DNA from 4 places in the Vibrio iocasae genome. Region 3 is predicted to be linked to each of the others. Evidence: predicted binding sites of a transcription regulator. Region 3 holds the regulator's gene; each other region holds the start of a gene.
What was found. The regulator PurR, encoded in region 3, represses purine synthesis genes. The targets are predictions, from matches to a motif close to TNANGNAAACGTTTNCNTNA.

Region 1: a site for PurR is predicted at 1,442-1,461, ahead of SNR28_RS12925 (NCS2 family permease). Genes of this name have one in related genera too.
Region 2: a site for PurR is predicted at 1,918-1,937, ahead of folD (bifunctional methylenetetrahydrofolate dehydrogenase/methenyltetrahydrofolate cyclohydrolase FolD). Genes of this name have one in related genera too.
Region 4: a site for PurR is predicted at 1,549-1,568, ahead of purL (phosphoribosylformylglycinamidine synthase). Genes of this name have one in related genera too.

The regions. Positions count from the first base shown of each region.
Region 1 covers NZ_CP145311.1:714,472-718,387, forward strand. The annotation lists gene SNR28_RS12920 (aminoacyl-histidine dipeptidase) at 1-531, opposite strand, end outside; gene SNR28_RS12925 (NCS2 family permease) at 1,491-2,780, shown strand; gene gpt (xanthine phosphoribosyltransferase) at 2,871-3,329, shown strand; gene frsA (esterase FrsA) at 3,428-3,916, shown strand, end outside.
Region 2 covers NZ_CP145311.1:924,302-928,217, forward strand. The annotation lists gene SNR28_RS13980 (lytic transglycosylase domain-containing protein) at 1-324, shown strand, start outside; gene SNR28_RS13985 (LysM peptidoglycan-binding domain-containing protein) at 383-820, opposite strand; gene folD (bifunctional methylenetetrahydrofolate dehydrogenase/methenyltetrahydrofolate cyclohydrolase FolD) at 991-1,851, opposite strand; tRNA gene SNR28_RS13995 (tRNA-Arg) at 2,176-2,252, shown strand; gene SNR28_RS14000 (RidA family protein) at 2,352-2,699, shown strand; gene SNR28_RS14005 (helix-turn-helix domain-containing protein) at 2,744-3,031, opposite strand; gene SNR28_RS14010 (EF-hand domain-containing protein) at 3,252-3,842, opposite strand.
Region 3 covers NZ_CP145311.1:2,184,431-2,188,346, reverse strand. The annotation lists gene SNR28_RS19660 (TVP38/TMEM64 family protein) at 1-553, opposite strand, end outside; gene SNR28_RS19655 (TfoX/Sxy family DNA transformation protein) at 696-1,283, opposite strand; cyclic di-GMP riboswitch class I at 1,400-1,510, opposite strand; gene purR (HTH-type transcriptional repressor PurR) at 1,667-2,671, opposite strand; gene torD (molecular chaperone TorD) at 2,878-3,525, opposite strand; gene torR (two-component system response regulator TorR) at 3,786-3,916, shown strand, end outside.
Region 4 covers NZ_CP145311.1:705,948-709,863, forward strand. The annotation lists gene mltF (membrane-bound lytic murein transglycosylase MltF) at 1-1,412, opposite strand, end outside; gene purL (phosphoribosylformylglycinamidine synthase) at 1,710-3,916, shown strand, end outside.

The DNA of each region.
Region 1 (3,916 bases), 1.5 Mb from region 3:
TTCCTGTTCGGAGTCGGTGTTTAGTAGGATGTCGCCTTCCAGCCAACCTTCTTCCAGACCGAATGCACCGGTCATGCCCGCTTCTTCATCAATTGTCAGAAGTACTTCAAGTGGACCGTGCTTGATTTCATTTGAATCCAGCACAGCCAGGCAAGATGCCATACCAATACCGTTGTCGGCACCAAGAGTTGTGCCTTTCGCAGTTACCCACTCACCATCAATATAAGGTTGAATAGGATCTGTCAGGAAGTCGTGTGCGGTATCCTCGTTCTTCTGAGGAACCATATCAATGTGAGCCTGAAGAACGACACCTTTGCGATCTTCCATGCCTGGAGTGGCTGGCTTACTGATAAATACGTTACCTGTACTATCTCTGCGAACACTTAATCCTTTTCTTTCTGCCCATTCAACAATGTAAGTAGCCAGAGCTTCTTCGTGCTTTGATGGGTGAGGTATAGAGCAAATCTTGTCAAAGAACTGCCAAAGTGTTGATGGCGCTAAATTGCTAATCTCGGAATGATTTTTGGACACAGATAACTCCTTAAGCCTTATAAACCAGAATTATTGATTGTTCTTATGTGTTTTGGTCGAACAATTGATTGCTTTCCGGACTATTAAAAAAAGTTTGGGAATAATACCACTGCAATCCCTGCGACAGAAGGGGATTGAGCATATTGATACCTCATAATTAACAATAGCCAATCATTAATAAAAATGTAATTAAATTACAGTAAAAGCCATAAAATCAGAAAAGTGTGATTTAAATCTCTTTTTGGGTTGTAATTAAATTTCAGTTTGATATATTAGTACTCAACTTCTGAACAGAAGAATAAAACGCTCAAAGGATGAGTCCGAATATCGCCTCCAGGGAACCGAGATACTAACTAAAAGTATTAATTTTATTTAAAGGTGATAAATATGAACAACTTAGATTACAGAAAAGTGTGGTGCACAAAAGCAATTTTTGAACACGGTTTTCGTTACCCAACATACTTTGGTTACCAGAAGTAACCATCATATGTAACTGAACATGATTATGTTCGCCCCTATTGATTTGAAATTTTTTTACTTGTTAAAGATTTGATTCTTTATAGCGCTGCCAAAATTGGTGGCGTTTTTTTATTTCCCAAATGTAATCCATTACATTTTTTATCTGATTTTGTCCGCTTCAGTATGCGACGCTGGTAAAGGCACATTTATCCCGTGTTAGTTTCGATAATTCCCCTCTCACCAAGCATGAAATTTTATCTCTTGATTAATCTCTATTCGGAAAAAACCAAAGAGAAAAACATCTATTATTTTATGTTTTTCAGGTGGTTACCATGATTGGTGGCGTGAATGATATTGTTATGGGTTAATTAAGGTATTAAAAAATGTTATTACCGTCACAAATTTCCCTAGAAATTGCATTTTGATAACTTTATAATTCGCAGCCAATCGATTACGCAAACGTTTACTTTGTTATTTTTATATTTTAGGGACCAATAATCATGTTGGAGAAACTATTTAAACTCAGTGAGAACAAAACCAATGTTCGCACAGAAGTTATTGCAGGTGCGACAACCTTTTTGACTATGGCTTACATCATTTTTGTAAACCCTGCGATTCTGTCTGCGACCGGTATGGATAAAGGATCGGTCTTTGTGGCAACGTGTCTTGCTGCTGCTATTGGCTGTTTCATTATGGGTATTGTTGCAAACTACCCGATCGCTCAGGCACCAGGTATGGGCTTAAATGCGTTCTTTACTTATTCAGTTGTTCTTGGAATGGGCCATACGTGGCAAGTAGCGCTTGCTGCGGTATTTGTTTCTGGTGTTCTTTTCATTCTACTAAGCATATTTAAGATTCGTGAGTGGATTATCAACGCGATCCCAATGTCTCTTAGAACGGGTATCTCTGCTGGTATCGGTCTGTTCCTGGCGTTTATCGCACTTCAGGGAGCGGGCATTGTTGGTGATAACCCAGCAACCTTGGTTTCTATTGGTGATGTGACTTCACTGAAAGCAGCACTTGCTGCATTTGGTTTCTTTTTGACTATTGCACTGGTTCATCGTGGTCTTAAAGCTGCGGTAATGATTGCAATTCTTGTTGTAACAGCTCTGGGTGTAGCATTTGGTGACGTTCAGTATGGTGGCCTGATGTCAACGCCACCAAGCATTGCTCCTACTTTTATGCAGCTTGATTTTGCTGGCGTGTTTGAAGTGGGCATGATCTCAGTAATTTTTGCTTTCTTGTTTGTTGACCTGTTTGATACTGCGGGCACACTGGTTGGTGTTGCTACTAAGGCTGACCTTATTAAGGAAGATGGCAAACTACCTCGCCTGAATCGTGCACTTCTAGCTGATTCAACAGCAACATCCGTTGGTGCATTGCTTGGTACTTCAAGCACAACGTCTTACATTGAAAGTGTTTCAGGTGTTTCTGCTGGTGGCCGCACAGGTTTGACCGCAGTTGTTGTTGGCATTTTGTTCCTGCTTGCATTATTCTTCTCGCCACTTGCAGGTATGATCCCAGCATACGCGACATCTGGTGCATTGTTTTATGTTGCAATTCTTATGATGTCTGGTCTGGTTTCTATTGACTGGCGCGATCTTACTGAGGCAGCTCCAACTGTTGTTGTATGTTTGCTAATGCCTCTGACTTACTCAATCGCAGATGGTATCGCGCTTGGCTTTATCGCTTATGCTGCTATCAAAGGCCTAAGTGGTAAGGGCAGAGAAGTTCCAGTTAGTGTCTGGGTTCTGGCTGTAGTTTTCGTTCTTAAGTTTATGTTCGCTTAATCGAAGCTAAACAATTAAAAAGTTAGTAGAAAGCGTGTTGTCCAAATTGGTCAGCACGCTTTGTTATATAAGCTAATCAGGTTAATAATTATGACTAAAAAATTCATCATTACTTGGGACAATATGCAGATGTATTGTCGCCAACTTGCTGCAAAACAAATGCCTGCAGAACAATGGAAAGGCATTATCGGTGTTAGCCGTGGTGGTCTTGTACCAGCAGCTATCCTGGCTCGCGAGCTAGGTATTCGCTATGTGGATACCGTTTGTATCTCTAGCTACGATCACGATCATCAGCGTGATATGACGGTAGTGAAAGCGGTTGAAGGTGATGGCGAGGGTTTCCTGATTGTAGATGACTTAGTAGACAGTGGTGACACTGCTCGTAAGCTTCGTGAAATGTACCCTAAAGGTAAATTGATCACTGTTTCTGCTAAGCCAGCAGGTGCAGATCTGGTTGACGATTATATTGTCGATATTGATCAGGATACCTGGATTGAGCAGCCATGGGACATGGAAATGGCTTATGTTGATCCTATTTCAAGGCAGTAATTGAAAAGATTTTGCTTTTTTATTGAGAAGTGGCCCTGTATTGGGCCACTTTTTTTTATATGATTTAAGGGTTCAATAACAAGAATATAGACCCGCAAATGTCAGATAAAATAAAAAACCTTTCAGAAACGCTTTTTGTTAAACATAAACAGGCAAAAGAGACATCAGGTCTCACCAACTATATGCCAAGCAGCAAAGAGTTTTTGGAAACCAAGCAGAATCGAGATGGTTACCGATGGTATCGAAACCTGAGGCGCTATCAATGGATCTGGCAGGGAATCGATCCTATCGAGCAAGAAAGTGTATTGGCGAAAATCGCATCTTCTGAGCATTCAAGAACGGATGATGACTTATTGGATACTGTCATGGGATACCACTCTGGGAATTGGGCTTATGAGTGGACTGCGCTTGGAATGGAGCATCAGAAAAAGGCTTCGAAGCTGGAAGGTGACGCTGCATCAGATGAACTCTACACCGCCAGCTTGTGTTTTAGCCTTGCGGGTTATCCTCACCTTAAAGGAGATAACCTGGCACTACAGGCGCAAAGCCTTGCTTCCGCTGCTTTTGAGGAGTCTATGAAGTGTAGT
Region 2 (3,916 bases), 1.3 Mb from region 3:
CTGAGCGAATCTGGCTGGGATGAGAAGTACACTTGGGGACGTCAGGTACAAGTGCCTCAAGACATCTCGGAAGATTTAATCGGCAGACAAGCTGAGAAAGGAAAAACACTTCAAGAGTGGAGTGATTTAGGCGTGACCAGACATAATGGCACTAAGCTTCCTAATCCAGATGAGCCAATTAAGGCCTGGTTAATTATGCCAGATGATGTAAATGGACGAGCATATCTTATTTACAACAACTATCAGGTGCTTATGAAGTGGAATCGCTCTTATTACTTCGGAATCGCTGTGAGTCATTTGGCTGACCGAATCAAGTTTGGATAAACAAAAAGGCCAGAATCACAAGATTCTGGCCTTTTCTTTAACTAGCAACTAATTAAAATTAGTTAAGTCTGATTTTTTCACCAACGTAAAGCGTGTTGATATCTTTGTCCTGGAACTTAGGGTTCAGAGCAACGATTTCTTTAACTGTTGTGTTGTTTTCTTCAGCGATAACAGTCAGAGTGTCGCCTTTTTCTACAACGTAAGTAGCTAGTCTCTGAGCTTCTTGTCTAGCTTCTTCTTCAGCGATAGCACTTTCTCTGTCGTCCAGTTCCTGGCTCTTATGAGATAGGTTCTGCTGCTTTTCGTTTAGTAGCTGTTCTTTAGTGTATAGGTGCTCTTCTACGTCAGTCAGCTTCTGCTCTTTTTCATTCAGTTGCTGTTCTTGGTTAGATAGCTGCTGTTCTTTTTGCTCAATTTCATCTGTGCTTGAACAACCTACAGCCAGAGTAGATGCGCCTAACATTAGCACCAACAGACTTTTGTTAATTGATTTCATTATTTTCTCTACCTTGTTGTATTTAAAGAGAAAATAAAGATTAACAGTGCAATGTATGGCAAATATCTGGAGAATGTTAGCGTTTTATGGAGTTGGAAAGAGAAAAGTAAAATATGCACAATAGATTATATGGCTTCTTATGAAAAAGAAGCCATATGAATACTTGATGGTTATTTAGCCTGTTTATACTGTTCGCAGGCAATCATAGTGTTTTCAATCAAACTAGCTACAGTCATTGGACCAACACCACCTGGTACAGGGGTAATAAAGCTGGCATTTTCTTTAGCACCTTGATAGTCAACATCACCAACCAGTTTTCCATCTTCCATTCGGTTGATGCCCACATCGACCACGATCGCACCTTTCTTAATCCAGTTACCCGGTATGAAGTTAGGTTTGCCAACAGCAACCACCACAACATCCGCCTGACGAACAAAAGATTCAAGATCTTTGGTGAAGCGATGACAAGTCGTTGTCGTACATCCAGAAAGCAGCAACTCCAGTGTCATTGGTCGACCAACAATATTTGATGCCCCTACAATGACAGCGTGTTTCCCACGAAGTTCAATGTTGTAGCGTTCTAATAACGTAATAATGCCTTTAGGTGTGCATGAGCGAAGTTTAGGGATACGTTGTGCAAGTCGACCCACATTGTATGGGTGGAAACCATCTACATCTTTAGCAGGGTGGATTCTTTCAAGAACTTTAGTGCTATCAATTCCGGCAGGAAGAGGAAGCTGAACCAAAATACCATCAACTTCTGAGTCTTCGTTTAGTTGATCAACTAACGCGAGCAGTTCTTCTTCGGTCGCGGTAGCAGGCAAGTCATAAGATTTTGAGACAAAACCCACTTCATCGCATGCTCTTCTTTTACTTCCAACATAAACCTGAGACGCAGGATCTTCACCAACAAGAACTACTGCCAGACCAGGGGCGCGTAACCCAGCTTCTGTCCTTGCTTTTACGCGAGCCGCAACTTCTGAGCGGACGGTTTGTGATATAAGCTTTCCATCGATATTTTGAGCAGTCATAGGTTCCCTTGGTGCATGTATATATAGTTTCTGGCGCATTGTCGCAAAAAAGCCATGAAATATCCATTGCGCAAACGTTTGCTTTTTGTTGTATATCGAAGACATTTGAAAGAAGTGCTAAGGCATGTCTGAAAGGGCCGGACCTTTTGAAACTTTAGGACTTAAGTGTTTGTATCAAATCTTTTTATAAACTGACTAATATACAAGCAAACAATTAAAATCCCCCGATAAAGCCGTTGACACACACAGGGTGAAGCATGTAGATTACGCAGCACTGTTAGGCAATTGCCAATCAGTGTTCAAGTAAGATTAAGTTCTTATTGTGCGCCCTTAGCTCAGCTGGATAGAGCACGTCCCTTCTAAGGATGTGGTCGAAGGTTCGAATCCTTCAGGGCGTGCCATTATTTTAAGCCGCAGCAAGTTAATCCTTGCTGCGGCTTTTTCGTATGTCTAAAATTGTTGCCCGGTACAGATGCTATTAAAACAAAAAAGGAAAAATAATGACGATTGAAAGAATTGAGTCCACAGAACGTATGAGCCGTATTGTTAAGCATAACGGTACCATTTACCTTTGTGGTCAAACGGCGGGAGATGCAGAGTGGGATATCGCAGAGCAGACTCAGCGTTGTCTTGATAAAATTGATGCGCTACTTGAAAAAGCGGGCAGTAACAGAGATAAGATTCTTTCTGTGACTATCTATATCCGTGACATGAAAGATTTTGCTGCAATGAACAAGGTTTGGGATGCATGGGTAGCGAACAGTGAAAAACCTGCACGCGCATGTGTTGAAGCTCGTATGGCCCGTGATGTTATTCTTGTCGAAATGTCAGTGGTTGCTGCGCAATAATTCGAGAATGAGATATAAAAATGGCCGGTTTTAACCGGCCATTTTTACTTTCTAAAACCTAGTGTGGAAGCTATGTCGCTCTGACGTTCCATTACCCACTGGCTATCAAATGGTCCCCAGTCTGAGAGCTGGTAGTATCCATCGTTATGACGCCGACCATCCTGGACAAAAATCAGCTCAATACCAATACCCGGTAGAGCTTTTAATACATCCTGGATCGTTCTGCGTGGCCAACCCGTTCTCTCAATCAACTTTGGCACGTTTGGTCTTTCCATACTTTCAACCAACAGCGCTAAGTACAAACGTCTGGCAAATACAGGACTTAACTGCATGAATCCTCCCTAAATGGTCCTAAGCATATTGATCTACCACCACTTTCTCAGCGCAGAAGCAATATGTTCAGCCTCATTATTTCCTATCTGACAAGAACGTTTTTGCGCTTGATCAATAGAAGTCCGATCCATGTTAGTTTTGTAAGAGCGATGAATTCTTACCGATAAGGTACTTAATTAGTGTTTATTGTCCTGTAATTGCCGCCACGTCGCATTATTTTTATCGTAGGTGTTGACCTATATACTCTTCGAAGCTTAACTTATTGTCTTCGTTATCATCCAGATAGTCGAATGAGTATTCCGCATACTGATTGATGTTTTCATAGTAGCCCTGCCAGTATTCCATATCGGCTTTACACTCCACGGGGATATTTTTGTCAGCGTAGCTCTCTTTTAACTTGTTTACGTATTTATTCGCTTGAGCAAGGTACTCTTCTTTCGACAAGAACTTGTCTTTGTTTTTGTCCGCTTCCTCGAAAGAGGCTTTCCAGTAAGCGCTATATTCCTTTTCTCCATTTTCAGTAAACTCTTTTCTGGTTACGATCTTGTCGTTGTTTTGGTCCAGAGCTTTGAACGTCTTAACCAAATCAGGTTCTACCATTTTTAGTGTTTTCTCAGTACATACTTTTGATAGCTGCTGATTCCAATGCTCACCTTCAGTATCTACTCCGCTATTTTTGAACTCTTCCATCGTCAGTTCATTGTTTTTGTCTGTGTCGAAGTAATCGAACATAGAATCTGCAATTGGTGAGGCCAGTGCACTACCTGCCATTAGGGGTAGCAGAAACGAAAGGGTTTTAGTCAGCTTCATAATAATTCCTGTGGTTGATTGATAGCGTTGATGGGAAGAGTGTACGAAAGCAAAGGTTACTTTTTGGTTATCAT
Region 3 (3,916 bases):
CTAATTGCGTACCTGCGTTCAGGTAAACCATGGTTCCTGGAAGCATGCCTAGCTGACTTACCAGATAGAATCTCAGAGTTGATATTGGTGTCAGACCCATAAGTAAGTTTATAAGGAAAAACGGAAACACAGGGATTAATCTCAATGAGAAAAGGTAAAACGCACCATCCTTTTCAACGCCCTGGTTAATCGCATTGAGTTTTGAACCAAATTTACTTTGTACCCAGTCACGTAAAAGGTAACGGCTACTTAGGAATGCCAGCGTCGCGCCTATCGAGCTAGCAAATGAAACTAACAAGAGACTTAGAGAAAAACCAAATAGGGCAGCACCAAGTAAGGTAACCACAGCAGCTCCCGGAATGGAGAAAGCTGTAATGAGCACATAGGCAAAGAAGTAGATTAGAGCAGAAACCAGTTTGTTATCGTTAATTGTGCTGGTTAACGCAGCTTGTTGTGCTTTCGCATTTTCTAATGTCAGATACTGTCCAAATTGCGTCGCAAGAATCACGATAGTAGCAACAAGCAGAATTCCGATAATCAGCTTTTTGTTCATATTAAAATATCCGATAGTCATGTAGTTACAGTATAAGACAGGCTCAGTAAGAAAATAATTTCACACTTCACAAAGAATTTTAAATACAAAAAAACCGCTATGAGATTCAAAGCGGTTTTTAATTGAAATATCTTGATAAAGCTTAGTCGAGTCGTTTTATTAACTCTTCGCGTCGTTCCTTCGATATCACCGACCAGTGAGTGCCGTTTAGTGCGCCTTCGAGAGCCCACAGCAGTTCCAGGCTAACTCCGGAGTTGGTCTCTTTAATCGCTTTGTAAGCGCCTACAGAACCTGCTTGCTTCAGGTCTGAAACAGAAGCGATACCTGCTTTCTTAAGCATGCGTTCTGTACCAAGCCTAAGGTTAGGTAGATCTTTAAGGCGAGTCGGTTTCTCTTCTGCCTGAACCGCTTTTTCTTCTTTAGCTAGCTCTAGAGCGTGTTTTGCGAGAGTAAGAATATCGTCCGTGTTTTCCCAAATGTTGTCAGGTAGTGCGAAGTACTTGGTAACCACAGGGAACCCACGTTTTTTATAAACGTAAGGTTCATAACCGGATGATTTAAACTCTTCGATAGTGGAGTCGCTAGAACGAATATGAAGAGAGTCATTAACGACGAGAGCAAACATTGCTTCGTCTACGAAAATGCCAAACCCACCGAACATAGACCGAGATTTGACTTGGCCAAATTGCTCGAAAAGTTTCAATGAGTCTTTTAGTACTGGTTTATCCATTGCGTCTGTCTCGGGTTAAAAATTGCTTCAACCAATTTGATACCGAGAAATTAGCAAATCTGTGTGATCTGTTGTCAGAAACTCGTAAAGTATCTGCTCTACGTTGCTAATTTGCCTTCGGCAGCCCCGCTGCCATTCTGAGTATAGAAATATCAATACGATACCTCTTCAGATTAAGGCCGGTGGCTTTGCGTCCCATTCTTTCGAATGGTTTGCCCTGGTCGTGACGTTATAAATATAGGCGTGATTTGGATAAAGATCACGGATTAAATTATCCGGTGTGATATTGGTTCCAAATCTTATGCCGTATGATATACAAATGATTGTGTACTACTAACCACTCAATAGTAGTTAGTAGCCGCAAGCTTTAATAGTTTATCAGACTAGTTTAGCTCTTTAACGCTCTTACGTGAGATGATTTCCGGGTGCATCTCAAAAACGCGACGTTCGTGCTCTTTGTTTTTGATTCTTTCCAGCAGAATTTCGAACGCTGTTTTACCAACACGTCGTTTTGGCTGGTGAACAGTGGTCAATGGTGGCGAGAAATAAGCTGCTAGGTCAATATTGTCATATCCAATAACAGAGATGTCTTCAGGGATTCGCATTCCTTTCTCCTGTAGACGGCTCATCAGGCCTAGAGCCATGATGTCATTGAAGCAGAATACAGCTGTTGGTTTTTCATCGAGCTCAAGAATTCTATCCGCAGCTTCAACGGCCATGTCACACTCAAAGTTACCTTCAAGAATATTCTCTTGATTGAACTCGATATCGAACTCTTGTAGTGCGCGTTTGTAGCCTTCGATACGTTCAATACAAAGTGTTTTGTCCAGGTGTCCTGACAGGCAGAAGATTTTTTCGTGCCCACGTTCAAGTAAGTATTTGGTCGCCAGATACCCACCTTCTTCAGAGTTATCAATGATTTTATCTGACTGATTTTCCCAATCACCCCAGTCCATGATCACTTTAGGGATGTCAGTATGGCTCTCCAGCATTTCCTGTAGCTCAGTTGTCAAATCAGAGCAAAGTACAAAGATGCCGTCTACACGCTTTTCTGCAAGGAATCGAACGTAGTCTCGTTGCTTTTCATAGATACCGCCTGTGTTACACAGGATGAGTGTGTAACCCTGCCTGTAACAGTAACTCTCGAAGCCGTCGATGACTTCTGCCAGAAACGGGTTTGTTGACTGTGTCACCAACATACCTACTGTTCGGGTTGTATTGCATTTCAGACTTCGGGCCACAGCACTTGGGGCGTAATTTAACTCTTTTACCGCCTCCATTACTCTTTCTTGAGTAGCTTCAGCAACAAAGCGAGTCTTATTAATAACATGAGATACTGTTGTGGTTGAAACACCGGCTAAGCGTGCGACATCTTTAATAGTGGCCATATATTTGTCCTATCTGAACTGCTGTTTTTTCTTCTACTATAAATAAGTTTATCAGCAGTTTCTCTGTTTGTGATAAAACACAAAAAACCGCTTGAAAAAGCGGTTTACAGAAATATTCATAATTTTATCGATTGCGGCCTGATTTTAGACGTAAATGCAAACAGAAACAACGCCCTTATATAGGGCGTTGTCACAAATATTATTATTTACTCACCAGCAAGGTAAGAGCAATCTAGCTGACAGAAGTCTACAAGAAGAGCCGCGATACCTGCATAGAAACCGAAATCATCATGTTGAACGCACTTATCTTTAAATTGAGGGAACCAACTTAGCATATATTTTTCGATAAATGCTTTCTGGTCCAATAAGGCCTCTTCAATATGCTCAAGTTTTTCTAACTCGTTAGAGCGAATAATCATGTTGCCCAGGAAATCCAGCTCTAGCGCTATATGATCGGCTGGTTCATTCAAGCCTTCTTTGATGGCGATGCCTTTTTCTTCCATCAGAGCAGCCATTTCCTGAGCCGGTTTATCATTAAGTAATCCTGACTCTCCAATATACATAGAAGCATAGGGCAGTGCGGCATTTTTATCTGATGTTAAAAACAGCTCGCAGAAATCCGCAGCCAATTCTAGCTGGGCATCTTCACGTGTTTGTAGTCGGTTTAAAGCATCGACAACTTTATCAATCGATTCTTTAAGTGCTTCGTTTTCACCTAGCCCGGTCAGAAAAGATCGGATTTCGGTAGATTGGTAAGCTTCGAGTTCTTGTTCTGTCAGCTCTTTAGCGAACAGGCTTGAAAGCCACCAGTAAATTTCAGCGCGCTTTTCGTTAAATGCTTTTGTTTCTTCCATTGCAGGGTTCCTGAGACATAGTTATTTCCTATAAGTGTAAACAAAAAATATTAATAAAACTAACTATTGAAATGAAAAAAAATGACAGTTTATTAAGGAAAATTAACCGCAAGTCAGAGAGTTGCGTTGGGTCAATAAATTCCGAACTTTTGGGCAGAATTCCTATTATTCGCTAGAATTATGAAAAGTTATGAATAAAATACGGTCGGCATATTGATAAAATTGTTGATCGAAATTTTCGGCAGAGTGAAGTGGTAGACATGAGTAGTCACGTATTAGTAGTTGAAGATGATGTTGTTACACGAAGCAAGCTGGTTGGGTATTTTCAGAGTGAAGGATATTCAGTAAGCGAAGCGGAGAGTGGCGAGCAGATGAGAGAGATTCTAGCTGA
Region 4 (3,916 bases), 1.5 Mb from region 3:
ACATTGACATCCGCTTCTGTAACCGCCTGCTTTTCAACGTGCCCAATAATGGATTGATAGTACCGGCGAATATTTTCTACATAGTTACGCGCCTCATCACCGCGAGCATAACCATACCGAGTTTGGCTGTAGTACTTTTTCTTTTTAAGAAGAGGCAATCTGTCTTTCACATCCGCCCACGCGTCCGGATTACCACCTTGTGCACGTGTCAGGCGTCGCGCATCCATCATATGCCCGTAACCAACGTTATAAGATGCCAGTGCAAACCAGATTTTTTCATGTTCTGCGATAGAGTCAGGCACACGCTCAACGATACCTTTCAGGTATTTAACACCACCTTTTATGGATTGCTCTGGGTCCAATCGGTTTTTAACTCCAACAATTTTAGCGGTTGGAAGTGTCAGCATCATCATGCCCCGAACTCCGGTTGGTGATTTAGCTTTCGGGTTCCAGTGCGACTCCTGGTATGAGAGTGCAGCAATAAGTCGCCAGTCGAAACTTCCAGAGTACTCTTTAAACAAAGGTTCCCATTTAGGTAGTTTACTATCCAATGCCCTTATAAAAGCGCGGGTATCTACGTAGTCAAAACTATCTACATGGCCGAAATACTTCTCTTCCAGCTGCGCAAGATCACCAGAGAGTTTCATGGAACCAAAGAACTCGATGAGTAGGGCATAAAGGCTTTCATCATCCGATTTTCTCATGTACCAGGAGACAGGCTGATCTTCTGTCAGCTCGAATGCCAGTGCGATATCTGGATAGAGTCGCTGAGTCAGTGAAAGCTCTACAGAATCCGCTATGGTATAAGCAAGCTCTCCATTTGAAACTTTTCTTAGCAGATCTCTCACATCTGAGTCCCGGCTAATGTCGTACTTAAGTTCTGGGTTTTGAAGCTCCAGAAGGTTGAGTGTTTTTTCAAACTGGGAACCCGCAACAACGGTTAGGCTGTCTTCTGTAGTATTGAGGCGCTCGATCAGTTTCTCTAAATTACGTGGACGCCATGTGCCGGTTTTGTATACAACCTGCTCACTCACATAGTAGTAAGCAGGTGCAGCTCGATATTGTTTAATTCGATCTGGAGATTGGCTTAGGCCAACAGCAATAATATCTATCTCATTCTTGTCTAAAGCAGGAAACAAGCCCGCAAGACGGTAAGCAGGTTTAATTTCGAGCTGAACACCAAGCTCATCAGCAAATCTCTGTGCCAATTCAAAGTCGAGCCCTGTCGGGCCATCTGGGCCAATGTAGTACGCAAGTTGGTTGTTTAATGTGCCAACACGCAAAACGCCTCGCTCACGTATTTTGTCCAGCTCACTCATAGGATCGGAGTCAATCTGACACCCTGAAATGATGAATAGTGCCGCAAGAATAGAGATAACTTTTGTATATGTATTTTTTATAGCGATACGCATTACTGATGTTTGTAAGATTTCCAGTGGGTTATTTATAACAGAGGGGGGTAGCAGGGCAAAGAAGGATTCGAAAAAACATTGATGAATTGCAGGTTTGCTCGGCAATTCGCAAATCGACTCAACTTAATTAAAAAAATGACGCAAACGGTTGCTTTTGGTGTTACGTCACAAAAAAAAATACTCTATAATACGCCCGCAAATGAAGAGGTGAAATTGGTATAAGTTTATTAATGCAATTTAACTTATTGAATTTATTCCTATATCACTTAATCAACTGCATATAAGAGACCTTAGCACATGGAAATACTCCGCGGCTCCCCAGCTCTTTCTGAGTTTCGAGTTAACAAACTATTGGAACTTTGTCGTGAAAACGCGCTACCTGTAACGGGTATTTACGCAGAATTCATGCACTTTGCTGACGTTGAATCAGCACTGGATTCCACTGAGCTTGATAAGCTAAAGAAGCTTCTGACCTACGGTCCGACTATTCAGGAGCATGAACCAGAAGGTCTTCTTCTTTTGGTTACCCCTCGTCCAGGTACAATTTCCCCTTGGTCTTCTAAGTCGACGGATATAGCAAACAATTGTGGCCTTACAAAAGTTAAGCGTCTTGAGCGCGGTACGGCTTACTTTGTTGAAGTATCTAAAGAGCTGACTGATGAGCAGGCTCAGGTTCTGAAATCACTGATTCATGACCGTATGATGGAATCTGTATTCACTGAGATGGAAGCTGCACAAGCGCTATTTACGGTAGCAGAGCCAGCTCCGGTTCAGGCGGTAGATGTTCTTGCTGGTGGCCGAAAAGCACTGGAAGAGGCGAACGTTTCTCTGGGTCTTGCTCTGGCTGAAGATGAAATCGACTATCTTGTTGAGAGCTTCACTACGCTGGGTCGTAACCCGAACGATATCGAGCTTATGATGTTTGCACAGGCGAACTCTGAGCACTGTCGTCACAAGATCTTTAATGCAGATTGGACTATCGATGGTGTTGAGCAAGAAAAATCTCTGTTCAAGATGATCAAAAACACCTTCGAGACAACAAGTGACCACGTTCTTTCTGCGTACAAAGATAACGCAGCGGTAATGACGGGCTCTAAAGTAGGCCGTTTCTTCCCGAATCCTGAGTCTCGCCAGTATGATTACCATCAGGAAGATGCACACATCCTGATGAAGGTTGAAACTCACAACCACCCAACAGCGATTTCTCCATGGCCGGGTGCATCAACAGGTTCAGGCGGTGAAATCCGTGACGAAGGCGCAACAGGTATTGGTGGTAAACCAAAAGCTGGCCTTGTTGGTTTCACTGTATCAAACCTTAAGATCCCTAATTTTGTTCAGCCTTGGGAAACAGATTTCGGTAAGCCAGGTCGTATCGTAACTGCTCTGGATATTATGCTTGAAGGCCCTCTTGGTGGCGCGGCATTTAACAACGAATTTGGTCGTCCTAACCTTCTTGGTTACTTCCGTACTTACGAAGAAAAAGTGAGCTCTCACGCAGGTGAAGAGGTTCGTGGTTACCACAAGCCAATCATGATTGCTGGTGGTATGGGTAACATTCGTGATGAGCACGTTCAAAAGCGTGAAATTCCTGTAGGCGCAAACATCATCGTTCTTGGTGGCCCTGCAATGAACATCGGCCTTGGTGGCGGCGCTGCTTCTTCAATGGCATCTGGTCAGTCTGCTGAAGATCTGGATTTTGCTTCTGTACAGCGTGAAAACCCAGAGATGGAGCGTCGCTGTCAGGAAGTTATCGACCGCTGCTGGCAGCTTGGTGAAGATAACCCAATCGCGTTTATCCACGATGTGGGCGCGGGCGGTATTTCTAACGCACTGCCTGAGCTTGTAGACGATGGTGAGCGTGGCGGTAAGTTCCAGCTACGTGATGTACCTAATGATGAGCCGGGTATGAGCCCGCTTGAGATCTGGTGTAACGAATCACAGGAACGTTACGTTCTGGCTGTGGGTCAGGAAGAGATGGCAACATTTGATGCTATCTGTAAGCGTGAAAGAACGCCGTATGCAGTTGTTGGTATTGCTACTGAAGAGCGCCACCTGACTCTGGAAGATTCGCATTTCGACAACACACCTATCGATATGCCGATGGATATTCTTCTGGGCAAAACGCCTAAGATGCATCGTGATGTTAAATCTCAGAAAGCGGAAAGCCCAGCGTTTGATATGACTGCTGTTGAGCTTAATGAAGCGGTTGACCGTGTACTTCGTCTTCCAACTGTTGCAGAGAAAACTTTCCTTATCACTATTGGTGACCGTAGTGTAACTGGTCTGGTTGCTCGTGATCAGATGGTTGGCCCATGGCAGGTACCAGTAGCGAACTGTGCAGTGACTGCGGCAAGTTACGATACTTACCACGGTGAAGCGATGTCTATGGGGGAAAGAACACCAGTAGCACTTCTTGACTTCGCAGCGTCTGCTCGTCTGGCAGTTGGTGAGTCTCTAACTAACATCGCAGCAACTGATATCGGTGATATCAAGCACATTAAACT